2 regions of the Pseudoalteromonas sp. TAE79 genome follow, and region 2 is predicted to be linked to the other one. Evidence: predicted binding sites of a transcription regulator. Region 2 holds the regulator's gene; the other holds the start of a gene.
What was found. The regulator sigma-54, encoded in region 2, starts transcription at its own class of promoters, with help from an activator protein. The targets are predictions, from matches to a motif close to GTTGGCACGNNNNTNGNNT.
Positions count from the first base shown of each region.

Region 1: the regulator sigma-54 is predicted to act here: its motif matches at 5,699-5,717, upstream of L655_RS0116775 (hemerythrin domain-containing protein).

Region 1 is NZ_AUTL01000221.1:4,184-19,043, reverse strand. Features, by position in the region: gene L655_RS0116805 (threonine/serine exporter family protein) at 1-929, shown strand, start outside; gene poxB (ubiquinone-dependent pyruvate dehydrogenase) at 1,479-3,203, opposite strand; gene L655_RS0116785 (RluA family pseudouridine synthase) at 3,520-5,175, shown strand; gene L655_RS0116780 (DUF6500 family protein) at 5,177-5,395, opposite strand; gene L655_RS0116775 (hemerythrin domain-containing protein) at 5,759-6,184, shown strand; gene L655_RS0116770 (hypothetical protein) at 6,279-6,692, opposite strand; gene L655_RS0116760 (TonB-dependent receptor) at 7,111-9,471, shown strand; gene L655_RS0116755 (bifunctional TVP38/TMEM64 family protein/FAD-dependent oxidoreductase) at 9,496-11,661, shown strand; gene L655_RS0116750 (DUF547 domain-containing protein) at 11,663-12,508, shown strand; gene L655_RS0116745 (ABC transporter substrate-binding protein) at 12,495-13,793, shown strand; partial or broken gene L655_RS01000000125780 (ABC transporter permease subunit) at 13,790-14,860, shown strand, end outside.
Region 2 is NZ_AUTL01000277.1:37,270-53,866, reverse strand. Features, by position in the region: gene mgtE (magnesium transporter) at 1-803, opposite strand, end outside; gene L655_RS0122690 (HPr family phosphocarrier protein) at 936-1,208, opposite strand; gene rapZ (RNase adapter RapZ) at 1,251-2,096, opposite strand; gene ptsN (PTS IIA-like nitrogen regulatory protein PtsN) at 2,115-2,567, opposite strand; gene hpf (ribosome hibernation promoting factor) at 2,572-2,859, opposite strand; gene L655_RS0122670 (RNA polymerase factor sigma-54) at 2,886-4,385, opposite strand; gene lptB (LPS export ABC transporter ATP-binding protein) at 4,455-5,180, opposite strand; gene lptA (lipopolysaccharide transport periplasmic protein LptA) at 5,177-5,722, opposite strand; gene lptC (LPS export ABC transporter periplasmic protein LptC) at 5,712-6,266, opposite strand; gene kdsC (3-deoxy-manno-octulosonate-8-phosphatase KdsC) at 6,263-6,814, opposite strand; gene L655_RS0122645 (KpsF/GutQ family sugar-phosphate isomerase) at 6,815-7,786, opposite strand; gene L655_RS0122640 (calcium/sodium antiporter) at 7,790-8,758, opposite strand; gene L655_RS0122635 (ATP-binding cassette domain-containing protein) at 9,014-9,829, shown strand; gene mlaE (lipid asymmetry maintenance ABC transporter permease subunit MlaE) at 9,829-10,608, shown strand; gene mlaD (outer membrane lipid asymmetry maintenance protein MlaD) at 10,622-11,170, shown strand; gene L655_RS0122620 (ABC transporter substrate-binding protein) at 11,176-11,856, shown strand; gene L655_RS0122615 (STAS domain-containing protein) at 11,849-12,142, shown strand; gene L655_RS0122610 (BolA family protein) at 12,148-12,405, shown strand; gene murA (UDP-N-acetylglucosamine 1-carboxyvinyltransferase) at 12,419-13,678, shown strand; gene L655_RS0122600 (trypsin-like peptidase domain-containing protein) at 13,765-14,847, opposite strand; gene L655_RS0122595 (Do family serine endopeptidase) at 14,950-16,302, opposite strand; gene L655_RS0122590 (YhcB family protein) at 16,432-16,597, opposite strand, start outside.

The sequences.
Region 1 (14,860 bases), on a different contig from region 2:
TACAAGAAGTTGACGCCCAGCTAGATGCTATCTACGACATGCCAAACCCATACAATAAACTTGTTACGGGCGTTGCCTTTGCAACTTCTGGTGGTGCGTTTGCAATGTTAATGGGTACTAGCTGGACTGATGTTATTTGGTCATCGCTTCTTACTTTAGTTGTTTATTTGTTTGTGCTTTGGTCTGGGCGCTCAAAACGCGTAGCCCATATGCTTGAGCCATTGGTAGCCATAATATCGGCAATACTTGCGTGTGCAGTAAGTGTGTATATAACACCTGAAATAAACATACGCTTGGTGGTACTTTCAGCCATTATTGTATTTATACCCGGTTTAGCACTTGCGCTTGGCTTAGCAGAGCTTGCAGCGCGGCATTTAGTGTCGGGTACAGCAAGAGTCATGGACTCGTTTATGCTGTTATTTAAACTCTATTTTGGCGGTTTTATTGGCATAGGCATTGGCTTTGCACTCTTTGGGCAAGCTGACTTTGTACAACCTGAGCCATTACCAAAGTGGACCGCATGGCTGGCTATATTTTTACTTTGTAGCAGCTTAATCGTTATTTTTAGAACCAAACTTAAGCACGCTGTGTGGTCTATAGCATCAGGCTTTATAGCGTACGGCACCAGTATTGGCTCGGCTATGTACCTTGATTACACATTAGGTACGTTTGTGGGTGCTTTGTCGGTGGGTATTTTTAGTAACTTGTTTAACCGCGTTGCTAATGCGCCGGCCTCTATTGTGGCCATGCAAGGCTTGATTGTATTAGTACCAGGTAGCAAAACCTATATTGGCTTAAACTCACTCATTGAAGGCCAAGACTTTATATACGCAGAGCATATAGGCCAGCAAACGTTTTTAATATTTATGTCGCTCGTTGCAGGACTAATATTTGCAAACGTAGCCCTACCGCCTAAAAAGAGTTTGTAAGTGATACTGAGCGCTCGCTTTACTTTAATTGAGTAAAGCGAGTAAAACATTAAACTAAAAACAACTACCAAGTAGCAATTGAGGCCAATGCTAAATGTTTTAGCTCATTACATTGCACTTGAGTCAAACTCAAAAACCTCATAGTGATTCCAACGTAAAAACAGTTCAGCGCTTTCTAAATAACCTAAACTCTGGATAATAAATCTATCTCAAGCAGCTATTTTCAGCGCTAACTGCGTTGAATTTACTTGCAATAGGCTAGATATTTGCGTATTCACTGGTGCGTAAACTGCTTTGCTGAGCTTGAATAAGCCATAAAACAGCCAGCGACAGTAAAACCGATTTCCATTTCATTATTGCTCTGTTCCCTCTATGAGTAGAGGTATTTTATGCGTGCTTTTATTAATTTAATGATAAACCATATATGGTTTTCTATTTCGGTTCAATCACTTACAAACAGCAGCCTTAGCTTATTAATAATAAAAGATGATAGTGAGGATTATTACTTGGCACTTCCCTATTGAGCTAAAATACTCAATAGGGAAGTAACTAGCGTGACCAGTTAGTTTTGGCAAGCTCTACAATCTCGTTTCCTTTGCCGTTTATCAGCGCCTTCATCATGTAAACACTAAAGCCTTTTGCTTGCTCTAATTTGATTTGCGGTGGCATTGAAAGCTCTTGTTTTGCAGTATCGACTTCTAAAACAACAGGTCCTGAGTGGTTCATCATCTCGTTCATTGCCGATGGTAATTTTTCAGGGTCATCCACATGAATCCCTTTTAAGCCGCAGGCCTGTGCAATGTTAGCAAAACTTGGGTTTTCTAAATCGGTATCGCTTGATAAAAACCCACTGGCTTTCATTTCCATAGCCACAAAACTAAGTGAGCGATTATTATAAACAACAATCTTTATTGGTAAATTAAGCTGCTTAAGTGAGATTAAATCCCCCATTAACATCGAAAAGCCACCATCACCACACATTGCAATGACTTGGCGGTCTCTATCAACAGATTGAACCCCCATTGCCTGCGACATCGCATTTGCCATAGAGCCATGATTAAACGAGCCAATTAAGCGACGCTTACCATTCATTGATAAATAACGCGCAGCCCACACTGTTGGCGTACCTACATCACAAGTAAAAACAGCATCGTCAGCTGCTTGCTCGTTGAGTAAACGCGTTAGGTATTGCGGGTGAATTAAGTTTTGCGAGGTTTTGCCACTGGCAAGTTCATCAAGATCTTGTCGAGACTCTTTGTAATTTTTAACACATTTTTGTAAGTGCGAACTTGTCCGTTCACCTTTAATATAATCAAGCAGTGTGGCCACTGAGTTTTTAGTATCCCCTAACACGCCACAGTCAATTTGCACGTGTCGCCCGAGTGACGCAGCCTGATTATCAATTTGCAATATGGTGGTATTTTCGGGATAAAAAGCACGATAAGGAAAACTAGTACCAATCATTAATAACGTATCGGCTTCTTGCATTGCATGATAGCCCGATGCAAAGCCAATAAATCCGGTCATACCAACATCGTAAGGATTATCGTATTCAATAAATTCTTTACCGCGCATGGCATGCACTATCGGTGCTTGTAATTTTTCGGCTAGCGCAACAATTTCGTCGTGGGCATCCTTACAACCAGCACCACACAATAAGGTTACTTTTTTACTTTTATTAAGATGAGTCGCCATTGCTTCAATATCAGATAAAGCGGGGGTATAAGTTGCTGGCTTTGGCACGTTCCATTTCGGCTTAATAGCTTTAGGCATATCTTTTAATGCAATATCGCCAGGTAGCACAAGTACACTCACGCCTTTGTTTAGTATTGCTTGTCGCATTGCTGTTTCTAGCAGGTACGGCATTTGCTCAGGGCTCGACACCATTTCACAATACACACTGCATTCTTTAAATAATTCTTGCGGATGGGTTTCTTGAAAATAACTACTGCCAATTTCAGATGAAGGAATATGTGCGGCAATTGCTAATACTGGTACATTATTGCGCTGACAATCAAATAAGCCATTAATTAAATGAAGGTTACCTGGCCCGCAAGAACCCGCACACACCGCAAGCTCGCCTGATAAATGTGCTTCGCCACCAGCTGCAAATGCGGCAACTTCTTCATGTCGCGTACCTAGCCATTCAATTGTTCCCATTTTTCGCAGACTTTCACTAATGCCGTTAAGTGAATCGCCAGTTACTCCCCAAATACGTTTTACGCCTGCTTGTTCGAGGGTTTTAGTGATAAAACTTGCGATATTTTGACTCATAATATAGAACTCCTAAATATTCAGTTATTCTGTAAATTGATTTTTCGTCTCTGATCTATCAGGTAAGTCATCGTTTCGAAATGCGCTCAATTATTGAGAATCGATAAGCTTAAATATTTTGATAATGATAAATATATTACTACTGAGACTTTACTAACAAACGCCTATGCTTGCTGCGACCCCATACTGATACATAAAACATGAATGTCCGCTTTAAAGTGTTTATGAATATGCGGGTGCGAGATTTTTAGTGGCTTAACTATGAATATGTTATTATGCGCTCAATTATTTTACTGAATGCTTTTCTCTTACTTCTATGTCAAATTCTGCTTCTTGCTTTACATTATTTTCTCAAAATATTGATGCTCTCGCGCTTCCTGAAAAGTTTACTTTCCCTTTTTATTACGAGCCGCAACCATTAGCTGTAGCAGCCACTAAACAATTACAGCAACAGCTTGAAACGTTAGCGCATTTAAAAGCAGAAAATGCAGGTAAAATGTTTGGGGTTTTAGTGGTGCAAAATGCTAAGCAACAATTAGGCTTTTTAAGTGCTTATTCGGGACAAATTGAAGGTGATAAAGGTAATATTAGCTTTGTGCCGCCTGTTTCTAGCATGCAACTTCAAGACGATAGCTATTTGGCTCAAAGTAAAATAATTAACGATATTAATGCTCAAATTGAGCAATTAGAAAATAGTGAACAACTGCTTGAAGTTAATAGCAAACTTGATGATGCAACACAGAGCTACCAGCAAGCGCTATTAGCTCAACAGGCAGTAATGCAAGCCGGTCGTCAGCAGCGAAAAATACAACGTACCGAAGGCAAATTAGAACTTAGCGAAAGTGATTTTGAGCAGTTAAAAAATAAGCTTGCAGGGCAAAGCATCGTAGAAAAAAAGCAACTGCTGGCACTTAAATCCTATTGGCAAAATATAATCGAGTCACTGCAGCAAACACACATCAATATTTCTAATGAAATTGCTCATTTAAAAAAGCGCCGTAAAACACTTTCTAAAAGCTTACAAAAAAAGCTATTTGCACAGTACCAATTTTTAAATGCAAATGGTGAAACTACAGATTTAAATGCTATTTTTGCAGCATTACCTGAGCACACTCCTCCTTCGGGTGCTGGCGATTGTGCAGCGCCTAAATTATTACAATACGCCTATAAACATGACTTAAAGCCACTTGCTATGGCAGAGTTTTGGTGGGGAGCAGCACCTAAATCAGCAATTAGGCAGCATAAGAATTACTACCCTTCTTGTTACAGTAAATGCCAACCAATACTTGGGCATATGCTAAAGGGTTTAGATGTTGAAGATAACCCGCTACTTATCAACCCAGCTCAGGGTAAAGATTTAAGTATTGTTTATAAAGATGACGACTTACTTGTGGTAAATAAGCCCGCTGAGTTTTTATCAGTGCCTGGCGTTAATATTGATGACTCAGTTTATATGCGCATAAAAACGCAGTTTCCAGAGGCATCAGGGCCACTAATTGTACACAGATTAGATATGTCGACTTCTGGGTTATTGATGATTGCACTTAATAAACGCGTGCACAAAGCACTGCAAAAGCAGTTTATTGAACGCACCATAGATAAACGTTATGTCGCATTAGTTAATGGTAACGTAGCTGAGGATAGCGGAGTAATTGATTTGCCCTTAGTGCTAGACTTTGATGATAAACCGCGCCAAATGGTGTGTTACACACACGGTAAGCAATCACTTACTACCTGGCAGGTTTTAGAGCGTAACAACAATATTACCCGATTACAGTTATACCCTAAAACAGGGCGAACTCATCAATTAAGAGTGCATTGTGCGCACAGCTTAGGTTTAAACATGCCAATTATAGGCGACACACATTACGGGCAAAAAGCCGAACGATTACATTTACATGCAGAATACTTAGCATTTACTCACCCTATTACGCTTAAACGATTAGAGTTTGAAGTAGCCGCAGATTTTTAAGCTAAAGCCCATCTAAGATCATTTGTTTGATGGTCTTTGCTTTTACAAAATGATCTAATTTATGGGTGTGTATCCACCAAGTAGCAGCATCCATAAGTAGCTCTGGATCGTCGTTTTTATTGGCAAAAAATGCATAAAAAGAAAGCCCTACATTTTCTCCTTTAACTGCTATTTTTTTATCGCATACGGTAATTATTTTTGCTCTTAGTTCTTCTTTCATATGTACCTTATTAAACAAACTATGCTCTGGATTATAAATCTATCTCAAGATCTTTATGGGCATATTTACTTTTAGCCACCGTTACAAAAAATTAAAAAAGAACGTACTGATAGTATCAAAGAAAGTATCATTTTTTCATCTTTTTTATTTGCGCGCTATTTTATTAACTACCTTAACTCCTCCAACACATCAGTAAAACTAAAGCCTGAAAATATTGCATGAGCGTGCTTGTAAAACTTACAGGCCGCATACTCCCACGAGCAAACGAACAAATATAAACTAATTTAATTCAACAAGTTAAAGCATGGCATTTAGCTTGCTTCAATATTTGTAAGCAATTAAAGAGCAAGTAAAGGACTAGTTATGAATATTTTTGAAGCACTACGTCATGACCATGACAAACAACGAGAATTGGTAGATGCGCTTATTCAAACACACGGCGACACAGAGCAGCGCCACACGCTAATGGATGAGCTAAAAACAGAATTAGAAAATCACGCAAAATTTGAAGAACGTTACTTTTATAACCCACTTATGTTTGATGACTTAACTCACGAAAAAGCGCGCCACAGCGTAGCTGAACATCACGAAATTGATGAATTAATTGAACAACTTGAAGATACCGAAATGAGCTCGTCTGCATGGTTAGTTGCAGCTAAAAAGCTACACCATTTGGTACATCATCATTTAAGTGAAGAAGAACACGAAGTGTTTCAATTAGCGGGTAAAGCACTTACCGAAGGGCAAAAAGAGAGCCTTGCTGAGCAATACAACGACGCAATGCATTAGTTGCATAACATGCAAACCGACTTCCACACACTCCCTGTGTACTTATTGGTTATAAGCCTTATGGCTTATAACCAATTTTTTTGCATGTACTTTATTACTTTACAGTAAATTTCACGTCTTGGTCGCGTAATAAGTAAAGTGCAAAACACGCAGCCCACATTGGCCATGCAGTAAAGAATAATAAGTTATTAAAGCCATCTATGTACTGGTTGTAAGAAGAAAGCGTAGATAAGCCATGCATTACAAAAATGATACCGTACGTTATACGCTTTTTAATACCTGCTAAAAATGCTAAAACAAGCACTAACTGCACCGCACCAATAATGTAAGCCACTATATCTGTAGAGCCACTAATACCGTAAAAATGTTCAAAAATACGTGCGCTATGCCCAGGATTAACAAACTTATCGAATGTCCACATAACCATTACAATAAACACGCCTAAACGCAAAGATAAAAGTGACCACTGCAAACGGTTTTGCACATCAGAATTCATTGAACCTGTCATAAAATTTCCTTAAATGAATATTAATAAACGTAGAAGTAACCTAGACCGTATAAGTTGTTTTTTATTTCAAAAATTTTTAATTAAATTCATTAGTTAAGCCATGCAGTACTAAAAGTGAAGCTTATTTAAGTAATTTAAAAAATGCTGCATAAAAGTTAACTCTTTTAAAATGTTAGCAGGTTGAAAGTAGTCTATAATTAAAAATTCTATTAAAAGCATATATTTACATTCACTCTAGTACAATCGCTGTATTAATATTTTATCAACTAATAAAACAATACTACTTAATTACCATCTTTATAATGCATCTGTTTTGTTATGTTCTAAAAAACAAAAAGAATCAAAATTTTACTGAAAGTTATTTTTAATCCTTTCGGTCTTTATCGCCAACAACATTTTAACCGTAGAGAGAAAACGTTTGAAACACGCATATTTAGCACTTTCCCTAGCCACCATATTAAATACACCACTTAATGCTTTTGCAGCCGAAGAATCAAAAACAGCAAAAGAAGGCGCAATTGAGCGTATTGAGGTGGCAGGCCAAGTTATTAGATCTCAAGGTCTTTCGGTTAAAAATGCCACTGTAGACGGCCCTTTTGGCGACAACTTAGCTCTACGAGATATAGCCCGATCAGTAACACCAATTTCAAGCGAGTTAATAGAACAACTCAATATTACGACTTTACAAGACGTACTTGCAGTAAGCCCTAATACCTATTCAGCCAGTGGTTTTGGGGCACCAAGTTTACCTACTATTCGTGGGCAACTAGGTGAGCTTTTCCAAGATGGTACACGCCGCCAAGCAGGTAATAATGGCTTTGGCGTGCCGTTATCGTTCAACTCTATAGAACAAATAGATGTAGTAAAAGGCGCGCCACCGGTATTATTTGGTTCAAGCCAACGCAACGGTGGTTTTGTAAACTTACATTCTAAAAAAGCATCTACGGATGAAAGCAAAGGCAAAGCAGCTGTATCTGCAGGTAGATGGGATCAATACAGTGTTTTAGTTGATTACAGTGCACCCATTGTAAAAGATAAAGTAGGTTTTAGAGTAAGCGCTGAACATATTGATAACGGCAGTTACTACGATTTCTCGGGAACTAAAAGCGACAGCTTATTTGCATCATTACGTGTATTACCCGATGACAAAAGCAGCTGGGATATTAACTTTGAATTATACCAAGTTGAATTTACCGATAACGCAGGTATTAACCGCCCTACTCAAGCGCTAATAGATAATGGCCTTTATATTACCGGTCAAGGCGTGCAAGCAAATGGCAGTACCGTACCAGCAGCAGGTGCGATAATCTCACCTACTGGACAAGTTAAAATTAATCGCAGTACAGTACTTACCGACCCTGATAATCAAAACGAAGCTACTACCTATTTACTACACAGTATTTATAAGCGTGAACTTTCTAGCAATGCATCAATAAAAAACATTACGTATTTTCAGCACTTACAACGCGAAGAAATTGTACAGAATAGCTTTGTTGAAATTATAGATGGTGCAGACACGGCGCAAAACCGTACCGAGCTTACCTACCTTTGGAATAGCGATCAGCAAACCATTTTTGCATTTGATGTACGTTATAACCGCGTATTAGGCTACAGCCAATTTACAACAGAAGCCGATTTACCTATTGATTTAACTGGCCCACTTTCAAATCGTCGCATTCCTCTAACAAGTGAACAACAAGCGCGTTTAATTGAAATTAGCCCAGGTGTATTTGTATCTCCAGGTGGTCAGTACGATATTAATAACGATGGTAGCGGCGACTTTAACCTATCAGACACGACCGATTCGCGTTCATGGCAAACAGGTTTTGCGATTCAACAAGACTCAGATTGGACTGATAAGTTTCATACAAGTGTTGGATACCGCATTGATTTTTATGACGTAGACGCGCACGACCCAATAGCACCAGAGGGTGAAATTGCAGCTCGTGATAGCATTAACGATAAGCTACATTCGGGGCAAATAAGCTTTAACTACCGATTGAACGGTGATTACACCACTTATGGTGCAGCAAGTTACAACGAAGCCACATCAAATAGCATGGCTGGCGGCACGTCTCTTGGTGGCGACAACACAATTAGCGCACAAAACTTTTCAACCGAAAATACCTTGGTTGAATTTGGTTTAAAATACGCACCAACTAACAGCGATTGGTACGCCGATGGAGCCGTATTTAGCCAACGTCGTAGTTTACGTAATCGTGATGGTAGTAACACTGGCATTCGTACTACCGGCTTTGAAAGCCAAGTATTTTATGACGCCTACCCTTATTGGCTAAGTGTTGGCTACAGCTATATTGACGCTCGCTACGATAATTCTGCAAGTAGTCAAGATTCGGCTCAAGTAGCTGATGCATTTGACAACTCACGTCCAGATATTATTGAAGGTACCAGTGTTGGCGCACCTAGCTTTACCGCTTTTGCACCTTCAAACACCCGTGTACAGGGTATCCCTGAGCAATCGTTCAGCTTTAACGGAAATTATTCAATTAATTCGAAATGGCAAACGGGTTTTTCAGGTCTATATACAAAGAGTTACCCATTAGACTTTTTGGCGACAGTAAAAATTCGTGATCAGTACACACTAAACGTAAATACTAGCTATGCTTTTACGCCTAGTACCAAGTTACGATTAGATGTGAACAACGTAACGAATCAAAAAAACTGGCGCCCAGTATTTGAAGGCGGTTATTTTGGTGCAACCTTGGCTTTTCCTGAATTACCAATAAACGCCAAGCTGACGCTTACGCATAATTTTTAAAGGCAAGTTTGAAAGAGAGAGAACATGATTAAAAAAATACTTTTGTTATTGATTGCAGCGGTCGCCATCGGCCTGTTCTTTCATTTTGATTTGCACCAACTACTTACGCTTGAGGGCTTAAAAGGGTCGATGGATCAGTTTAGCCAATATAAAGCGCAATCTCCGCTATTAATCATTGGCGGATTCTTTTTATTGTATGTGGTGGTTACTGCATTGTCTTTACCGGGCGCGGCTATTTTAACACTGGCAGCGGGTGCTTTATTTGGCTTAGTTGAAGGCTTATTGGTTGCATCGTTTGCATCAACCATAGGTGCCACACTGGCCTTTTTAGTATCACGTTACTTATTGCGCGATACCATTAAAAAGCGCTTTCCTGAGCGTTTAGCAGCCATTGATGCAGGCGTTGAAAAAGAAGGCGGCTTTTACTTATTTACGTTGCGTTTAGTGCCGGTGTTTCCGTTCTTTTTAATCAACTTGTTAATGGGCGTAACAGCCATCAAGTCATGGACTTTTTACTGGGTAAGCCAAGTGGGTATGCTAGCCGGTACATTTGTATTTGTTAATGCCGGTACGCAGCTTGCTCAAATAGAGAGTTTATCGGGCATTTTATCGTTGGACTTAATTTTATCATTCGCTTTATTGGGCGTATTCCCATTTATTGCTAAAGGGATCTTAAACGTGTTTAAAAAACGTCGTGTATACAAAAACTATACTAAACCTAAAAGTTTCGACCGTAACATGATTGTTATTGGCGCGGGTGCAGGTGGTTTGGTAACAAGCTATATTGCCGCTGCTGTTAAAGCAAAAGTAACCCTTATTGAAGCGGGCGAAATGGGCGGCGACTGTTTAAACTACGGCTGTGTTCCCAGTAAAGCGATAATTAAAAGCGCTAAAATTGCAGAGCAAATTCGCCACGGTGAACACTACGGCCTAGAAAACATGACACCGCAGTTTTCGTTTAAAAAAGTAATGGCCCGTGTTCATAAAGTAATTGCCGATATAGCACCACACGACAGCGTAGAGCGCTACACTAATTTAGGCGTAGACGTAGTAAAAGGTTACGGTAAATTAATTGACCCGTGGACGGTAGAAATTAAACTCAACGATGGCGGCACACAAACATTAACGGCACGTACTATTGTAATTGCCACTGGCGCACGCCCATTTGTACCGCCACTACCCGGTATAGAAGAAACTGGTTATGTAACAAGCGATACCTTGTGGGATAAATTTGCAGCGCTTGACGAAGCACCTAAAAAGCTTGTAGTACTTGGCGGCGGCCCTATTGGCAGCGAATTAGCCCAAAGCTTTGCCCGTTTAGGTTCAAGCGTTACGCAAATTGAAATGGCGGAGCGCATCATGATCAAAGAAGATCTTGAAGTGTCTACCTTTGCTCATGAAGCATTGAGCGAAAGCGGCGTTAACATTTTAACCTCACATCAGGCATTACGTTGTGAAGCGCGCGACGGTAAAAAGTACATTATTGTTAAACGCCTTAACGAAGGCAATGATGAAGAAATTGCTATTGAATACGACGAACTGCTATGCGCTGTTGGCCGCAGTGCCCGCCTTAAAGGTTACGGCCTTGAAGAGCTAGGCATAGAAACAAACCGTACAATAGTCACTAACGAATACCTAGAAACGCTATACCCTAATATTTTTGCCGCTGGCGATATTGTTGGCCCGTACCAGTTTACGCACGTAGCCGCTCATCAGGGTTGGTACGCAGCAGTAAACGGCTTATTTGGTAACCTTAAAAAGTTTAAAGTAGATTACCGCGTTATTCCATGGACCACCTTTATTGACCCAGAAGTGGCACGTGTGGGTTTAAACGAGCAAGATGCAATTGATAAAGGTATCGATTTTGAAATCACTCGTTTTGAGTTTGAAGAGCTAGACCGCGCAATTACCGACAGCGCCACAAAAGGCTTTATTAAAGTAATTACCCCTAAAGGCAAAGACAAAATACTCGGTGTAACTGTGGTCTCTGAACACGCGGGTGATTTAATTGCTGAATTTGTACTGGCCATGAAACACGGTTTAGGCCTTAATAAAATACTGGGCACTATACACAGCTACCCTACTTGGGCTGAAGGCAACAAATACGCTGCAGGCGAGTGGAAACGCGCCCATGCACCTGAAAAAGTACTTAACCTGCTCGAAAAATATCATACGTGGCGTCGAGGCTAATATGTTTAACACAACATTAAAACCTTTATTATTAAGTGCGACATTACTTGCGACGGCGCTTATAACGTCGCTTTCAAGCCAAGCGCAAAGTACGACTAATAACCTGCACGATAGCTGGAATGCATTGCTAAATAAACATGTTGTCGCTATTAACCATAATCACAGCACAGAGGTTGATTACGCTGCAATACAAGGTGATCATACTCAGCTAAAAACGTATTTAGATTCGTTAAGTGCTGTAACACAAAACGAGTTTGACGCGTGGGAAAAGCCTAAGCAACTGGCGTTTTTAATTAATGCGTATAATGCATTTACCGTAGAGCTCATCGTTTCAAACCTTGGCAGTAAAGAGCCCCAAAACCTTAAATCAATAAAAGATTTAGGCAGCTTTTTTAGCTCACCGTGGAGTAAAGCGTTTGTGCCACTACTTGGTAAAACTCGCAGCCTTGATGACATAGAGCACGGTTTAATTCGTGGCAGCGGTAAATATAACGACCCACGTATTCATTTTGCTGTAAATTGTGCAAGTATTGGTTGCCCTGCGCTGCGCGGGGAGGCATTCACAGCTACTGAACTAGAGAGCCAATTGCAACAGCAAACGGTGCGTTTTTTATCTGATACAACACGTAATTTTGCGCAGGAAAATACGCTAAATATCTCCTCTATATTTAAATGGTACGGCGATGACTTTGAAAAAGGTTTTAGAGGTGCAGACACGCTACAGCAGTTTTTACTGCAATATAGCGATGCACTTAAACTAGTACCCGCTCAGCAAAAAGCGCTTAAAAATAATGACATGAAAGTAAAATTTTTAGACTACAGCTGGGATTTAAATGCACGCCAGTAAGTTTTGGCAAACAACTACGCGATACAGTGTTTACTGTGTCGCGTTTTGCGTTTGCTTAATAACAAGCTTAAGTACTTTTGCTAATAACAGCGCTCATAATATGAGTAAAGAACGACTCACTCGCTGGGAAAATATTGAAACGCTTGGTAATAACCAAAGCGTGTACTTTTATGCCTGGGGCGGCGACGCGCAAATAAATGCCTATATTCAATGGGCTGCCCAGCAAGTTAAAACTCAATATAATATTAACTTAGTCCATGTAAAGCTCAGCGACACCAGCGAAGCAGTAAGCCGTGTGTTGGCCGAAAAATCAGCACATAATAATGACCAAGGCAGTGTTGATCTGGTATGGATAAACGGCGCTAACTTTGCCACTATGAGCGAGCACGCATTGTTGTTAAAACAGTGGGCAAATAAACTGCCACACTTTGCATACACAGATCCCGCTAATAACCCTGCTGTTAATTTTGACTTTGGCATACCCACAAACGGTATGGAAGCACCGTGGGGGCAAGCATCGCTCACCTTTTATTACGACAGCCTTGCAATAAATGAACAAACAAACAATAAACGCCCTACTACATTAAACGAATTATTAAACTGGAGCACACAAAACCCTGGTCGCTTTAGTTACCCAAAGCCGCCTGACTTTTTAGGTATGAGCTTTTTAAAGTACGCCTTAGTTGTGCTGCATAAGCACAGCAGCGAAAACATTAAAGCGCAGTTAAACCAACCAGCTACCGCTTTAAATACTGCACAAGTGCTAAATCCGTTATGGGACTTTTTAGATAAACTACACCCAACGCTTTGGCGTGGTGGCACTCATTTTATGCAAAGTGGTGCTCAAATGCGCCGCTTAGTAGACGATACAGAGCTGAGTTTAGCCTTTACTTTTTCAGCACCTGAAGTACCCGCAGCTGTAAAACGCTATGATTTACCAAACAGCATTCGCAGTTACGCAATGAGTGATGGCAGTTTAAGTAATACCCATTTTGTGGCAATCCCTTACAATGCAAGCCACCAGCAAAGTGCGCAATTAGTGGCTAATTTTTTACTCAGCCCTGAGGCGCAAGCTCAAAAACAAAAAGCGCATATATGGGGCGATAAAAGCGTACTTATTCAATCAACGTTAACGCCTGATCAGCAAGCCTTATTTAAAACAGCTAAACCACATCCAAGTGCACTGCCTTTAAACAGTATTAAACGCACATTGAGCGAACCTCATCCAAGCTGGGTAAACGCCATTATGCAAGGTTGGCAAACTCGTTATGGAGTAAGCCAATGAGTGTTATTTCAAAAAGTGTACCGATTAATACCAAAGCAACAACGCAGTGCAGCACCGATATGTTTACGCGCATTGTAAAATTTAGCCCGCGATTTTTACTCGCTTTACTTATACTACCCGTACTTGGTGGCTTAATTAGCGTATTGCTGCCTGCCTTTGGTTATGCGCCCGTACTTGAGCAAACAACGTTTAGCTTGCAAGGTTTTAATGCCCTTTGGCAAACATCCGGCCTTACTCAAATGGTTACCTTAAGCGTTGCAACGGGCTTAATAAGTACTCTGCTTGCATTTATCATTACCTTAATGATTTTAGCTGCGTTTTTTAATAGCCCGTGGCTTAACCGAATTCAGCGTTTATTGAGCCCTATATTAGTGATACCTCATGCCGCCGCGGCTATTGCAGTAGGGTTTTTAATTGCCCCTTCAGGTATGATTTCACGCTTAGCGTCGCCTTGGTTAAGCGGCTGGGAACTTGCGCCAAACGGCATGTTTCCGCATGATTCGTTCGGTATTAGTATTATTTTAGGCTTAACACTAAAAGAGCTTCCCTTTTTATTATTAATGGCACTGGGCGTACTTGCTCAACCTGAGCTTGGCAAAAAATTACGCCAGCAACATAAGGTTGCGCTTAACTTGGGTTATTGCCCAATGACCGCCTTTTTTAAAGTAATACTGCCAAGCCTTTATCCGCTGCTGCGTTTGCCCCTTTTAGCCGTGCTTGCCTATGCAAGTGCCAGTGTAGAAATGCCACTCATTTTAGGCCCAAATACACCACCCACGTTAGCCGTTGCAATAATGCATTGGTTTAACGATGTTGATTTAAACCTGCGCATTAAAGCCTCAGCGGGCGCTTTATTACAACTGGCTGTTACAGGTGGGTTATTAGCCCTTTGGCTTGGCGCAGAAAAGGTCGTAAAAGTGCTATTTAGCGACTCCCTCACTAATGGAGTGCGCGAATACGGCGGATTTTATTGGCAAAAAATAACGATCGTACTCACCATATTAGTAATTAGCTTTATAATGTTGTCACTTATTGGTTTAGTTATGTGGTCGGTTGCAGGCTTTTGG
Region 2 (16,597 bases):
AGGCTTAATAAGCTATGCTCGGCATCTTCTCGGATTACATCAACGATGTCATCGATAGTAACACGACCGAGGAGTTGGTCGTTATCGTCCACCACAGGGGCCGATATCCAATTATGGCGCTCAAATAATTGCGCTACTTCACTTTCATCCATTGAGATTGGGATAGACTCACAATCTTCATCCATTAAATCGCGCACAATTTTTTCTGGCGGATTAGTTAATAATGTACTCAGCGATAAAGCGCCTATAAAGCAGTTATGTTTATCAACAACATATAAATCATCTGTACCCTCTGGTAACTCACCACGCAGTCTAATATAACGAAGTACAACATCGAGTGTTACATCAGGGCGAATGGTCACCGTATCGGTGTTCATTAGCGCACCTGCTGAACGCTCTTGATATGACAGTGCTTGCGTGGCACGTTCACGGTCTTGAATGTCCATCGCGCTAACAACGTCTTTATAGACGGTATCTGGCAGGCTACGTAATACTTCACCTAAGTCATCGTGGCCCATGTCTTCAGTTGCGGCGGCAATGTGCTTAGGTTCCATTTGGGCAATAATGCCTAAACGAACATCTTCAGATAATTCTTCAAGAACATCACCCTGCACATCAGGATCGACCAATTGCCAAAGCAGTCGGCGAATTTTATGCGGTGATGATTCTAATAATAATGCGGTATCACAAGGAGCCGTTTTTGCGAGCATGCGCCTAACTTGAACAAATTGACCACTATTGAGTGACTTCGTCACCTGTTTAAGTTGCTGTAGTGGGTAATCTTGTTCAAAAGCTTCAGGCATTGGCGTCCTTTATAAATTGTTATATTACTTTATGGGGGGGAGGTGAGTTAACTGGCGTTACTAACCTATCTATTTTATATATCTGTTTTAATTGAAGCATTAGTAATGCGAATATTGTTTTTATAAAACAGGTTATTCTTGTTCATTAAAGCGTTGTGCTATTAATTCTCCAACAGCGTGTAAAGCTTGCTCAGAATCAGGGCCTTTACAAACAACTTTAACTTCTTTCCCTTGGCTACTTTCAAGTAACATTAGTGCAAGTACGCTATCGCCTGCTGCTTCTTTGTCATCTTGGAATAATGTGATTGTCGCATCAAATTGTACTGCTAATTGCGCAAGCACAGTAGCTGCTCTGGCGTGTAAGCCTAATTTGTTTTTTATTAAAAAGGTATCTTCACAATGCATAACTTACTCTACCTAAGCTGAACAGGTGATTATTCAGCTATATTATTTTTCTTGCTCGCGATGGCGAATTTTTACATTGGGATGTGTCATTGCGAAACTTTCACCGATAGTTTGCGCTAAATACACAGAGCGATGTTGCCCGCCTGTACACCCAATAGCAATGGTTAAATAACTGCGGTTATTTCGTTCTAAATGTGGTAACCACGTTTGTACAAATGTTTGAATTTGCCATGTGAATTTTTGCACTATGCTGTGATTAGCTAAATAGTCTTTAACCGGTTGATCTAACCCATTTAAAGGCTTTAACTCTGGTTCCCAGTGTGGATTTGGTAAAAAGCGTGCATCAAATACGTAGTCTGCTTCTTTTGGTATACCGTGTTTAAAACCAAATGATTCAAATGTGACAATCAGTTGCTTATCTTTTTTACCTAAAATCTTTTCACGAATAGATTCAGCGAGTTGATGAACACTTAAATCAGTCGTATCTATCATAAAGTTGGCGCGAGTGGTTAATACATCAAGTAATTCTTTTTCTTTTTTGATGGCTAAATCAAGGGGCAACGAGTCTATTGATAGTGGGTGTAATCTGCGTGTTTCAGAAAAGCGTTTGATCAATGTCTGATCGTCGCTATCTAAATAAAACAACGTAGGGTTTGCAAAGCCAGGCAAGTATTCAAGAATATCGTTAAATTCATCTTGTTCTTTAGGGATGTTGCGCACATCTATGCTAACAGCAATTTTATCGTAGCTATCAGACACACTGCGAACTAATGAAGGTAGTAGGTTTACTGGAATATTATCTACGCAATAATAACCTAAATCTTCTACAACGCGCAAAGCAACCGACTTTCCAGAACCAGAACGGCCGCTTATGATAATTAACTCCATTTAACACCCTTTATAAAACTATGATTGATCGACAATAACTTGGTAAAGCTCAGTATCAGATTTTGCACTGCGTAACTGTTTACAAAAATCTTTGTTGTTTAGTTTATCAGCAATGGTTGCTAGAGTCTTTAAGTGCTGCTGGTTATCGCCATCTGGTACGATGAGTGCGACAAAAATATCAACAGGGCGATTATCGATTGCATCAAAGTTTATTGGAGTTTCGCTAACGAGCACTAAAGCCAAAGGCTCTTCTGCACCGCTCATTCTTCCATGAGGAATAGCAATGCCACGCCCTATACCTGTACTACCTAATTTCTCTCTGCTCATTAAAGCATTAAGAATATCTTGTTGCGGTAAATACGGAAGTTTGTCGTGAGCAAGTTCGCTAATGAACTCTAAAATTCTTTTTTTGCTATTAAAAAGGACCGCAGCTTTGCTGCAGTCCTGGCATATAAGTGAACTTAATTTCATCATATTAGTGTCGAGCAAGCTTCTCTTTGTGTTTGATTACTTGGCGATCGAGCTTGTCGATCAACGAGTCAATAGCGGCATACATATCTTGATGTTCTGTAGAGGCAAATAGCTCAGCACCGCTTACGTGTATTGTGGCTTCTGCTTTTTGATTTAATTTTTCTACATCGAGAATGACATGAACATTATTAATATGATCAGAGTGTCTTTCAAGCTTCGCAAATTTAGTATTAATATAGTCTATTAGTGAATCGGTTAATTCTACGTGACGACCAGTTAAGTTTAGTTGCATAAGCATTACCCTCTTAGTTTAGCGTCTTAAATCAGACTTTTACGCTGATTTGACGGTGGAATAGCAAGAGATTCACGGTATTTTGCGATTGTACGTCTTGCTACTTTAATTCCTTGCTCAGCCAATATATCCGCTATTTTGCTATCACTCAATGGTTTTGCTGAGTTTTCTGCTGCGATTAATTTTCGGATAAGCGCACGTATTGCTGTAGATGAACATTCACCACCGTTTTCAGTACTTACATGGCTTGAGAAAAAATATTTAAGCTCAAATATACCACGGGGTGTATGCATGTACTTTTGAGTAGTCACACGCGAAATTGTCGATTCGTGCATTTCTACCATTTCAGCGACATCATTTAAAACCATTGGTTTCATGGCTTCAGGGCCATGTTCAAAAAAGCCTTGTTGTTGCTTAACAATACAATTAGTAACTTTTAATAGCGTGTCGTTTCTACTTTCTAAGCTTTTAATAAACCATTTAGCTTCTTGTAAATGTGAGCGAATAAACTGGCTGTCGCCACTTGATTTTACAGTGCGAGACATTGCCGCGTATTGGCTATTAACACGAATTTTAGGCATGCTATCTGGGTTTAATTCGACAACCCAGCGGCCTTTAATTTTTTTAACTGACACATCAGGAATAACATACTCAGATTCTTCCCTTACAATAGTATCTGCAGGTTTTGGGTTGAGAGTATGTATTAGTGTCATCACTTCTTTAAGCTCTTCTTCTTTGAGCTTAGTTTTTTTCATTAATGTACGATAGTCGCGAGCTGCTAATAGATCAATATGCTCGGTTAAAATCATTTTCGTTTCATTAATGTAAGGTGTTTCTTTATCAAATTGATTAAGCTGAATACACAAACACTCTTGTAAACTACGTGCAGCAATACCAACAGGATCAAACAGTTGAATGCGTTTTAATACGGCTTCAATTTCATCAAGTTCGACTTCGTTATCATCTTCGTTTTCTTGATTAAAGCTTTCTAAAATCTCTTCGCAGCTTAATGTTAAAATACCTGAATCATCGACGGCCTCTACAATCGCAATAGCGATGGCTTCATCGGTAGGGCTAAATGGCGTTAGTTGTAATTGCCACATTAAATACTCATGGAGCGTTTCAGTAGAGGCGCCTTGGTATATTGATTCGTCTTCAGGCATTGGACCTGATGAGGCTGCAGGAGCGGCACTCATGTACTCATCCCAACTAACATCCATAGCCATGTCGTCACTTAGCGTGTCTTTTGCAAGTGCTTCACCAGTATCTTGTTCATATTCGCTCGGAGCATCATCAGCAGATGCGCTAACAGTTATGTCATCGGTATCAGCTTTTTGCTCGTTTTTACCAGCAGCGTCTTCAGAATAGTCTGCCTCTTCAACCTCTAATAGTGGATTACTGTCGAGAGCTTCTTGTATTTCTTGCTGGAGATCCAATGTACTGAGTTGCAACAAACGAATAGCTTGTTGCAACTGTGGAGTCATTGTAAGTTGCTGGCCCATGCGCAGCTGTAGTGATTGCCTCATGTATCTCTAACAATCCTTTTATGTTGTTATAATTAATACTAGCAGATGCTTAAAGACATGGCGTAAATGTTACAGCCTAAATTGCTCGCCTAAGTAAACATCGCGTACTGTTTTATCATTTAATACGTGCTCTGGAGTACCTGATGCAATCAGCTCCCCATGAGAAACAATGTAGGCTTTTTCACAAACATCAAGGGTCTCTCTTACGTTATGGTCGGTAATTAATACTCCAATCCCACGATTTTTAAGATGTTCTATTATTTTCTTTATATCTAATACCGAAATAGGGTCAACACCGGCAAACGGTTCATCCAGTAATATAAATTTAGGATCTGCTGCCAGTGCTCGTGCTATTTCTACACGACGACGCTCTCCACCCGATAATGCCATACCTTGGCTATCACGAATGTGTTGTATGCTAAATTCATCTAATAAGTTATTGAGCGTGTCTTCTCTGGCTTGTTTATTTAGTTCTTTGCGCGTTTCTAAAATGGCCATTAAGTTTTGATAAACAGTCAGCTTTCTAAAAATCGATGACTCTTGTGGTAAGTAGCCTATGCCTAATCTAGCACGACTATGCATAGGTAAAAGAGTAATATCGTTATCATCAATAGATATTTTACCTTTGTCGCTAGGAACAAGCCCTACAATCATATAAAAAGTCGTTGTTTTACCAGCACCGTTAGGGCCAAGTAAGCCAACTATACTGCCAGCTTGTACTTCAAGGCCGACGTTTTTTACAACTTCACGACCTTTATAGCTTTTTGCCAATAGTTCTGCTTTTAATGTGCTCATGGTTGACCTTTATCGCCTTTTTTACTTTTTTTAGTTTCGATCGGTACTAAAATTGTGTGAACGCGGTCAGTTGAGTTTTCATCTTTTTCGGCACTGATGAGCTGCTGCTCTATGTCGTAGGTAATGCTTTTAGCATTTATTTTTTGTCCGGCTTGCGATACTTGTGCATTACCAACAAGCGTTAAAAAACGCTTAGATACATCATAACGTACTTCGTCAGCACTGGCGCTCATAGTCGTGCCATCTGATTGCTTTTCTTCAAAGTGCGCAGGGCTACCTGTAGCAATTAATAATTGTTTATTATCACCAAGTTCATCGCGTTTATGTACTTCTAAGCGGTCGGCTGTGATACGGCGGTTACCGTGAATAATTTCAACGTTTTTCTCAAAAATTCCGACATTAGCTTTTAATTGACCTTCTTGCTTATCGGCGCTTATTGAAATTTGATTGGCAGCAGGTTGCGTGTTTTGCTCTGCTGCACTACTATTAAACGCTAGTATAAGTGTAGGAATAATAAGTGATTTTAATATTTTATTGGTCATAATATATGGTTCGCGTATGGTTAATTAGTTTTATCACTTCGGTTTTTAAGTCGGCTTCTAGGCCTTTACCGGTGATTTTTAAATTGGGTCCAGTGATAATGACGGGTTGCTCCGAACGCATTGTTAATAACTTTATATCAACCTGAATATTATCAGCATTGATTTTGTCTATCATGGCGTTATCGGTTAAGTTTTTGGCAACCACATTACCTTCTAAAATTAATTGTTTATCTTCGTATAATGTTGCTTCGTCTGCATTTATTTGCCACGTTTGTTGTTCGTTATATAAAGTAAAAATGGGTTTTTCGAAAAACGTGAAACCTAATTGCTGGTATAGCTCCATTTTAGCCGCAGTGACTTTGTGGCTAATTTTACCTTGCTCATCATAGGCTGTCTGTTTGAGCTCAATAGCTATGTAATCAGGCTTAGCAATAACTTCAGGCTCAGCCTGAGGCACAATATTTGTTTGTGTAAAATAAGGGTACCAAAGCCAAACCATACAGCTAATGAATAAAACGCTTAATATTATGCGCGCTGCATTCATGAACTAGTGCCTTGTGTAGTCAATGCTTTACCATTTTCAAGCATGAGCAAATCGGTGAGTTCTCTCACAGCACCAAAACCACCAGGCATTTGCGTTACATAGTGTGACAAACGCTTAATAAGTGGGTGGGCATCATTTACTGCAACGGCAAAGCCTACTAACTCCATAACAGGCATGTCAGGACCGTCATCACCAATATAAGCAATTTGTTCATCGCTAAGGTTGAGTTTATCTTTTAATTCTTGATAGGCAATGAGCTTATTTTCTTGGCCTTGATAAATATGCTGTACGGTTAAGCTGCTCATACGTTGTTGTACTATCTGTGAATGACGACCAGTAATAACAGCTACTTCAAAGCCACTGTTTATAAGTGCTTTAATGCCAAAACCATCTTTTGTATTAAATGCTTTTAGCTCTTCACCTTGATTGCCAAGGTAAATACGGCCATCAGAAAATACACCATCAATATCGCATATAAGTAGTTTTACTTTTTTAGCGCGTGCTTTTGCATCATCGCTCAGCGGTTGATAGAGTTCTTCAAATTGCATTTATAACACTCCTGCTTTCAATAGGTCTTGCATATTTAATGCGCCAATAGGTTGGTTTTTCTCATTGACGACGATTAGGCCATTTATACGTTTACGTTCCATAATATTGAGCGCTTCAGCGGCTAAAATATCTTGCGTAGCTGTAGTGCATGACTTAGTCATAACAACATCTATTTGTGTTGTATGAATATCAATTCTTTGTTCTAAAATGCGACGTAAGTCACCATCGGTAAATAACCCTACGAGTTGCTGATTTTCATCAACAATGGCTGTCATACCTAATCCTTTAGCTGACATTTCTATTAGAGCATCTTTAACTGTTTGTGAAACATCAATAATAGGTGTATTTGCGCCGCTGTGCATAACATCTTTTATAGTAAGTAATAAGCGCTTGCCTAAACTACCACCTGGGTGAGATAGCGCGAAGTCATCAGCTGTAAAGCCGCGAGCTTCTAATAATGCAACTGCCATGGCATCGCCCATCGCAAGCGTTGCAGTGGTACTTGATGTAGGGGCTAAACCCAATGAACAAGCTTCTTTTTCTACTTTAATGCACACATGTACATTAGCAAGGGTTGCCATTGTTGATTGTGTATTGCCAGTCATCGCTATCATTTTGGCACCAAGTCGTTTTAAAACCGGAATGATATTTAAAACTTCGCTGGTTTCCCCTGAATTAGAAATAAGCATAACCACGTCATTTTTAGTGATCATACCTAAATCACCATGACTTGCTTCACCAGGGTGAACAAAAAACGCAGGGCTGCCAGTGCTTGCAAGGGTTGCCGCTATTTTATTGCCAATATGGCCTGATTTTCCCATGCCAATAACAATAATACGGCCTTCACAGTCGTACATTAATTGGCACGCGTTATGAAAATTTTCATCTACATATTGTGCAATATCACTAAGTGCTTGGCGCTCAACATCTAAAACGCGAAGGCCTTGTTCAATAAAGTTTAGCGTTGCCATCATTTACCCTACTTGACTAAAAATATACCCTTGGTAACCCAAAAACGCTATTAGCAATAAGCCGCCTTCTACCCTATTGATACGCTGGGTGCCTCTAAAGTTCAATGACATAATAATAAGAGCAAGTGTTGCACCAATCATAATTAATATATCTCGGCTTACTAACGATGGATCAATTGCTGAAGGATTAATAATACCTGCTAGAGGTAATACAGCTAAAATATTAAATATGTTTGAGCCAACAATATTACCTAGTGCTAAATCATCTTCATTTTTAAGTACGCCTGCAACCGAGGCGGCAAGTTCAGGCAAGCTAGTACCAATGGCAATAATTGTTAAACCAATGACTAAGTCGCTTAAGCCGAAGTATTTAGCAATATCAACAGCTGAGCCGATTAAAAAATGAGAACTAACCGGCAGGAGTATCATGCCGACAATTAACCAAAATACCGCTTTTTTAGTAGGTACATCGTTTGGTACATCGTCGCAGGCTTCTGAGACAAAAGGGTCATCTTGGTTTTTTGCACGCATAGATACAATGATTAACCCACCGATGAATACGATAAAGCCAACTAAAAGCGCAACACCTTCACTAAATGAAAAGTAGTTATCTGAGAACACATACCAAGTAGCTAAAGATACGAGCATCACTAATGGCATTTCACGTTTTAACGTACTAGATGAAACTGAAAGAGGGCGAAATAGAGCAGTGATACCTAACACAAGTAAAATGTTTGTAATATTAGAGCCAACAGCATTGCCAACGGCTGTGTCGGTTTTGTTAGCCAAAGCGGCAGAGGCTGAAACCATCATTTCAGGGGCTGAAGAGCCCATGGCTACAACGGTCAAACCAACAATAAGTGTAGGTACACCAAAGTTTTTAGCAAGAGCCGCAGCCCCATAAACAAACTTATCGGCACTCCAAACAAGAGCTGCAAAACCAAGAATTAAAATAACAAACGAGGTAACCATTGTGTTAAGCCAGTTATACAAAATACGGATGGCGCGAATAGTAACAAAAGCTAAGATGAAAGTATAAATAAAAGAGTAAGGTCAACTGCGTAACAATGCTGCTTTTAAACAGCTAATTTAAAAATTTAAGCCGGGGTTAAGCTGTTTTGAGCGAGTCTTATAATCCTTTTCATGGGTGTATTACAAAATCTTACGAATTGTTTTTTCCATCTTTGACAAAAAAGCTTTAAAATAGGTGCACTAGTGAACATTTTTATGGAGAGCGACTTGTCGCAATCAATAGTAGAAGTCAAGGATGTTAGCTTTTCGAGAGGCAATAGAATCATATATAAAAATATGAGTTTTAGCGTTCCTAAAGGTAAAATTACTGCGATCATGGGGCCAAGCGGAATTGGCAAAACCACTATGTTGCGTTTAATTGGTGGTCAGCTTAAACCAGATTCAGGTGATATTTTATTTGAAGGTGGCAGCATTCCTAAAATGTCTCGTAAAGAGTTATACGAAGCACGTACTAAAATGAGCATGCTTTTTCAAAGTGGTGCGCTGTTTACTGATATGTCGGTATTTGACAATATCGCGTTTCCTATAAGAGAGCACACAAAGCTAAGTGAAGACCTGATTCGATTAGTTGTGTTAATGAAATTGCAAGCTATTGGACTACGTGGCGCTAAAGATTTAATGCCCTCTGAGTTATCCGGCGGTATGGCAAGGCGTGCTGCGCTTGCACGCGCTATAGCACTTGATCCAGAGCTAATCATGTACGATGAACCATTTGCAGGGCAAGATCCTATTTCGATGGGCGTATTGGTTAAGCTAATTAAGTCGCTCAACGAAGTATTAGGTTTATCGTCTTTAATCGTGACGCACGATGTAACAGAGGTAATGAGTATTGCCGAACACGTTATAATTATCGCCGACCAAGGGGTAATTGGTTCTGGTACTCCAGATGAAATGCGTAATCATGAATCTCCTTTAGTTCAACAGTTTTTAAAAGGCTTGTCGGATGGTCCAGTACCATTTCATTTTCCGGCTCAGGCTTATGCAGACGAACTACTTGGAGAAAAAGCATAATGTTGGATTTATTTCAAAAGCTAGGGCATAAAACGCTAGGACGTTTTGCGGCCCTTGGTCGTTCTGCTTATATGCTGTTTAGTGCATTAGCGCATGTTCCTAATTTTAAAAAAGGCACACCTTTACTTGTTCGCCAGCTTTATATGGTTGGTTCGCAATCGTTACTCATTATTATGGTGTCAGGTTTGTTTATCGGCATGGTGTTGGCTCTACAAGGTTACACCGTATTGGTTGGTTATGGTGCTGAAGATAGTTTAGGGCCGTTAGTGGCACTGAGCTTATTGCGAGAACTAGGCCCGGTTGTTACTGCATTATTATTTGCAGGACGCGCAGGTAGCGCTTTGACAGCGGAAATTGGCTTAATGAAAGCAACAGAGCAACTTTCATCACTTGAGATGATGGCAATCGATCCGCTAAAACGTATTATTGCACCGCGCTTTTGGGCGGGTTTTATAAGCATGCCATTGCTTGCATTGATATTTTCAGCTGTAGCAATTATAGGCGCTCATTTAGTGGGGGTAGATTGGCTGGGGGTTGATACAGGTAGTTTTTGGTCAATCATGCAATCGCAAGTGTCGTTTCAGCAAGACATACTAAACGGTATTATTAAAAGCTTTGTATTTGCCATAGTGGTGACCTGGATTGCGCTTTATAAAGGATATGACTGTGTGCCGACCTCAGAAGGGATCAGCAAAGCAACCACCGAAACGGTTGTTCATTCGTCATTAGCAGTTTTAGGTTTTGACTTTATTTTGACAGCGGTAATGTTTACCAGCTAATAGGGTATAGATAATGAATTCACGGAAATTAGAAATTTTAGTTGGTTTTTTTGTAGCACTTGGCATTTTAGCTTTTGCGATGCTTGCACTTAAAGTTGCCAATTCAGGTATTAGTGGCTCTGGCGAAACATATACGCTTAATGCCAAGTTTGAAAACATCGGCTCGTTAAAAGCGCGTGCGCCGGTAAAAGTAGGTGGTGTTGTAATTGGTCGTGTTGAATCAATTTATGTTCACCCACAAGAATTTTTACCAGTCGTTAATATGACCATTGACGCACAGTACTTATGTCGTTTTTCAGACACAAGCTCAATCTCTATTTTAACGTCGGGTATTTTAGGTGAGCAGTACTTAGGTATTCACCCTGTAATTTCTCCAGATTCTGCTAAGCAACGTTGTTTAGGCGAAACAGTGACAGAAAACAAGCAAGATGAAGCAATTGACGATTTATTTGGTGTGGAAAGTAAAGCACTAGGTGATGGCGATTCAATCACTGATACTAAGTCTGCCATTGTACTTGAAGAATTAATCGGGCAGTTTTTATTCAACCAAGGTAGTGAGTAATTATTATGTTGAAAAAGTTTTTAGCTATTGTAGCAATTGGCACAATGACGCTAACTCAAAGCGTAAGTGCAGCAGATGTGAAATTAGTCGATCCTAATAAAATGGTACGCCAAGTTGCCGATAATACATTTGCGCGCATTAAAAAAGATCAGCCATTAATTGTTAAAGATCAAGAATACCTTCGCGTAATAGTCGAAGAAGAATTAATGCCTTATATCGACTATAAATATGCAGCACTTCGTGTACTTGGCAGTGAAGTATCTAAAGTTCGTGCAATTACCGACGAGGCTGAAAAGGCCAAAGCAATTAAAGAAATTCAACGCTTTATTGGTGTATTTAGAGAGTACTTAGTTGCTACTTATGCAGGTGTATTTACTCAATACACAAACCAGAAATTTGAGTTTGGTGCAGAGCAAGCGTTTAAAGGTAAAGACGTCGTTGTTATTAAGACTAAAATTATTGAAGACGGTAAACCTGATATCAGAATCGATTTTAAAGTACGCGAAGACCGCGACGGTGAATGGCGCGCGTACGATATGATTGCCGAAGGTATTAGTTTACTGGATGCAAAGCAAAGCGAGCTGCAAGGTATTTTGCGTCAGCAAGGTATTGATAATGTAAGTAACCTTTTAGAGCAAAAGAGTCAGCTACCAGTTCAGTTTAGAGGCAGTAACTCGAATGACTAAATTGGCAATAAGCCAAGTTGATGGACAACATTTTGGAGTAAGCGGTGAGCTTACTCGAAATTCAATTGGCGATGAACAGCTTCTGAACAATAAGTTATTAACTAAGCATAAAATCATCTATTTCGACCTAAGTGGAGTATCAAGGGTTGACACAGCAGGCTTAGCTTGGTTAATTCACTCTTTTGCAGAATTAAAGCAGCAAGGCATTCGCCTTGAATTGCAAAACCTACCTGAGCAATTGCAAAATTTAATGCAATTGGGTCAGGTTACAACCCTATTTGAGTGAGAGTTATGGAAACTAGCCAAGTCGAAACATTATTACGCGAAGAACTTCAATTAGCTGAAGTACATGTAAAAGCCAATGGTAGTCATTATGAAGTTGTTGCAGTAGGCGAATGCTTTGACGGTTTAAGCCGAGTTAAAAAGCAGCAGCTAGTTTATGGTCCATTAATGAATACAATTTCAGATGGGACAATTCACGCAGTATCTATTCGTGCATTTACTCCTGTAGAGTGGAAGCGTGAACAAAAATTCATTTTACCGCAATAACTAGGGCCTCCTAATGGATCAATTTGTAATTCAAGGTGGCACTTCACTTGCTGGTGAAGTGACTATTTCGGGCGCTAAAAATGCCGCACTGCCTATTTTATTTGCTTCACTATTAGCTGATGGCAAAAGTATATTTACTAATGTACCGCGTCTTCGCGACATAGTGACCACTGAAGCCTTATTAAAAACTTTAGGTGCAGATGTTAATTGGCAGGGCGATACCCTAGTAATTGACGGTGCAACGGTTAATAAAACATTAGCGCCTTACGACTTAGTAAAGCAAATGCGTGCCTCTGTGCTTGCATTAGGACCTCTAGTTGCACGTTTTGGTGAAGCTCAAGTGTCTTTACCTGGTGGGTGCGCCATTGGCGCTCGCCCAGTTGATATTCATATTCAAGGTTTGGAGCGCATGGGCGCACAAATAAACGTTGAAAATGGTTATATTAATGCCAAGGTAAATGGTCGCTTAAAAGGCGCTGAAATTTTTATGGAAATGGTAAGTGTAGGCGCTACCGAAAACCTATTAATGGCAGCGGCCCTCGCTGATGGTAAAACCATACTTGATAATGCGGCACGCGAGCCTGAAATAATTGATTTAGCTAATTGCTTAATTGCAATGGGCGCTAAAATCACAGGTGCAGGAACCAGCCGCATTGAAGTTGAAGGCGTTGAGCGTTTAGCAGGATGCGAGCACAGTATTTTACCAGATAGAATTGAGACTGGTACGTTTTTAGTCGCTGCAGCAATGGCAGGCGGTGAAGTACTTTGTAAAAACACCGACTTTCACTCCCTTGAGCCTGTAATTGAAAAATTACGCGCAACCAATGCACACCTAGAGGTGAATAACGACAGTATTTATCTTGATATGCGCGGCCGAGAACTAAGAGCCGTTAATATTAAAACAGCCCCACACCCAGGTTTTCCTACGGATATGCAAGCTCAGTTTACAGCATTGAATGTAGTAGCGAATGGTAGTGCGACTATTACAGAAACAATTTTTGAAAACCGTTTCATGCATGTACCAGAGTTACAGCGTATGGGCGCTAATATTCGTTTGGAAGGACATACCGCAATTTGTGGTGAGACTGAAAGCTTAACGGGCGCGCAAGTGATGGCAACCGATTTACGCGCTTCAGCTAGCTTAATCTTAACGGGTATAGTGGCACAGGGTGAAACGGTTGTTGACCGTATTTATCACGTTGATAGAGGTTATCAGCGCATTGAAGATAAGCTAAGTGCGTTGGGTGCAAACATTAAACGTAGAAGTAGCTAAGTAGATAACTAGTTAAGCTATTTTAAAAAGGTCGGATACGCAAATTGCTATCCGACTTTTTTATTGACGATTGGTATTACTATTTATTAAAGCTTTGTTTCAAGCTCAGCTACCACCACCATGATTTTTTCTATTTTCCCATCTCTGTATAGCTCAAATTCTATTTCTTTACCGGGCTCCGTATTACCTATTTTTTCAAGCACTTTTTGTGGGTTTGCTACCGAAAGCCCTGCAATTTTAATGACGATATCTTGCTCTTCAATACCCGCTTGCCATGCTGGCCCCAAAGGGTCTAAATTAGTAATGCGCATGCCGGTAACCGGCGTTAGGCTGTCGTTTACTTCTTTACCTGTACTATCTACTGCTGTGCCTTCAAAGCCTAAATAGCCGCGTACAACGCGACCATGACGAATGAGTTTACCCATCACTTTTTTAGCAAGTGAGTAAGGAACCGCAAAAAATATTCCTTGAATATTCAAGTTCTCACGCGTTTTAAACTGCGCAGAAGTAATGCCGACTAAATCACCATTGGAGTTAACTAATGCGCCGCCGGAGTTGCCCACGTTAATAGCTGCATCCATTTGCAATAAGTTATTGTAAGGGCTATCTGTAATTTTTTGCTTACCCGTTGCACTAATAATGCCTTGAGTGATTGTTTGCCCTAAGTTAAGCGGGTTGCCTATAGCAAGTACAACATCGCCTACATTTGATACATAGCTATCGTTTACGGGAATCACCGGGAGGTGATCTGCATTGATTTTAAGTAAGGCTAAATCAGTAATGGTATCAAAACCAATTAGTTGCACATCAAAAAAGCGTCGGCCATCGGTTAAGATAACCATAATTTGGTCTGCATTATTCACAACATGGTAGTTAGTAAGAATATAACCGTCTTGCGACATAATGACGCCAGAGCCTAGCTCTTGTACCGTGTTTTTTCTTTTATAACGAGGTTCTTTGGAAATGCTTTCTGAAAAAATAGTAACTACAGAAGGAGCTGCTCGTTTAACTGCATCAGAAAAACTCAGGTGACTCGCACTCATCGCGCTTGGAAGGAGAACATTAGGGAGTAAGGCGGCTCGCATATTAGGGCTGAAAAAAACCACTAAAAAAGCAATACTTAGACCTGCAAATAAAGGGGGGAGAATAAATTTTATTAATTTCAGCACAGTTTTCTTATTATGTAAGTGAGCAATCTCTTTATGATGACATAAAAAAAATAACAGCGGCAAGTGCCACTGTTATTTTTATTACATTAATAGTGCTATTTATTACTGAATTAAAATAAATATAGACTCACGACCACGTTGTACGCCAAGTACGATATTACCTTTAGTGTTTTCGATAATCTTATTCATATCACGAATAGTCTCTACTCGTTGGCGATTCACTTGCATAATAATATCACCTTCTTCAAGGCCAACACGGGCAGAAGGTGAGCGAGGGTCTACAGACGTAACCTCAACACCTTTATTACTATTTTTTTGCACGTTTTCAAGTGTCGCGCCTTGGAACGCAGGATGCAGCTCTTCGCCAGTCGCTGTAACACCTGATGCACCATCAAGAGTTACTTTTACCGTTTTAATTTTACCATCGCGGTAAATACCAAGTTTTATTTCGCGGCCTTCACCTAGCGTAGCAATTTTGCTGCGTAGTTCATGGAAACCACTAATATCACCGCCATTAATGCTAACAATTACGTCACCTGCTTTTATACCTGCTTTACTTGCGGCAGTGTCGTCCATTACTTGCATTACATAAGCACCTTGTTTAACGTCAAGTTGCTGCGCCTTAGCAAGGCCTGCATCAAGTGGGCGGCCAGAGATACCCAGCGACCCTCGGCGTACTTCACCGTGTTCAACAATTTGATCAACTAAGTTTTTCATCATGTTTGATGGAATGGCAAAACCAATACCCACGTTACCGCCAGAAGCACCTAAAATAGCAGTGTTAATACCAATCAATTCACCGTTTAAGTTAACTAGTGCACCACCAGAGTTGCCTTGGTTGATAGCAGCATCGGTTTGAATGAAATCTTCGTAGCCCTCAATATTTAAACCACTACGGCCAAGAGCGCTAACAATACCAGATGTAACTGTGTGGCTAAGTCCAAATGGGTTACCAATAGCGACGGCAAAGTCGCCCACTCGTAAACTATCTGAATTTGCGAGTTTTATTTCAGTTAAGTCATCAGCGTCTATTTGTAAAAGAGCGATGTCTGATTCTGTATCAGTACCAATTTTAGTTGCTTCAAATTCACGGCCATCTTCGAGGGTTACTACCATTTTTTCGGCATCTTGGATTACGTGATTATTAGTGACTACATAACCCTCATCAGCATCAATAATTACCCCAGAGCCTAACCCACTAAATTGACGCTTTTGACTGCGAGGCTGTTGCTGTCCAAAAAAGTATTCAAGCGGATCTGCACGGCGGCGTACTTCTTTTGAGCCTGAAACTTGGATACTTACAACACCTGGAGATATTTTCTCTAGCATGGGGGCAAGAGTTGGTAGTTGTTGACCATTTACTGCAATTGGCATTTTTGCATAAGATGCTACAGGGCTCATTAATAAGCTTGTAGATAGAATAGCTGCGCTGATAAGTGATAATTTCATTTTCATAGTCAGGGGTAACTCCACTTAAGATAAAGCAAAACAAAAAGGGCTACTTTACAGCAGCCCTTTTCGGTTTATTAAGATAAAACAACAAAGCTGTTATATCTAAAGACTATGGGGTCAAAAAAAAGTTCATCAAGATGCTTTAGAATGTTCTGAAACTTTATTTTGACCAGCAAATAAACCTGATTCACCTGATACATAATCAGCGGGTTGCGCTGCAGCAGATGAGCGATCTGAACTACGTTCTTTTAAAGACGCCTGCAATTGCTCAGTGGTTTCTTTAGAAAAGAATGGTTCA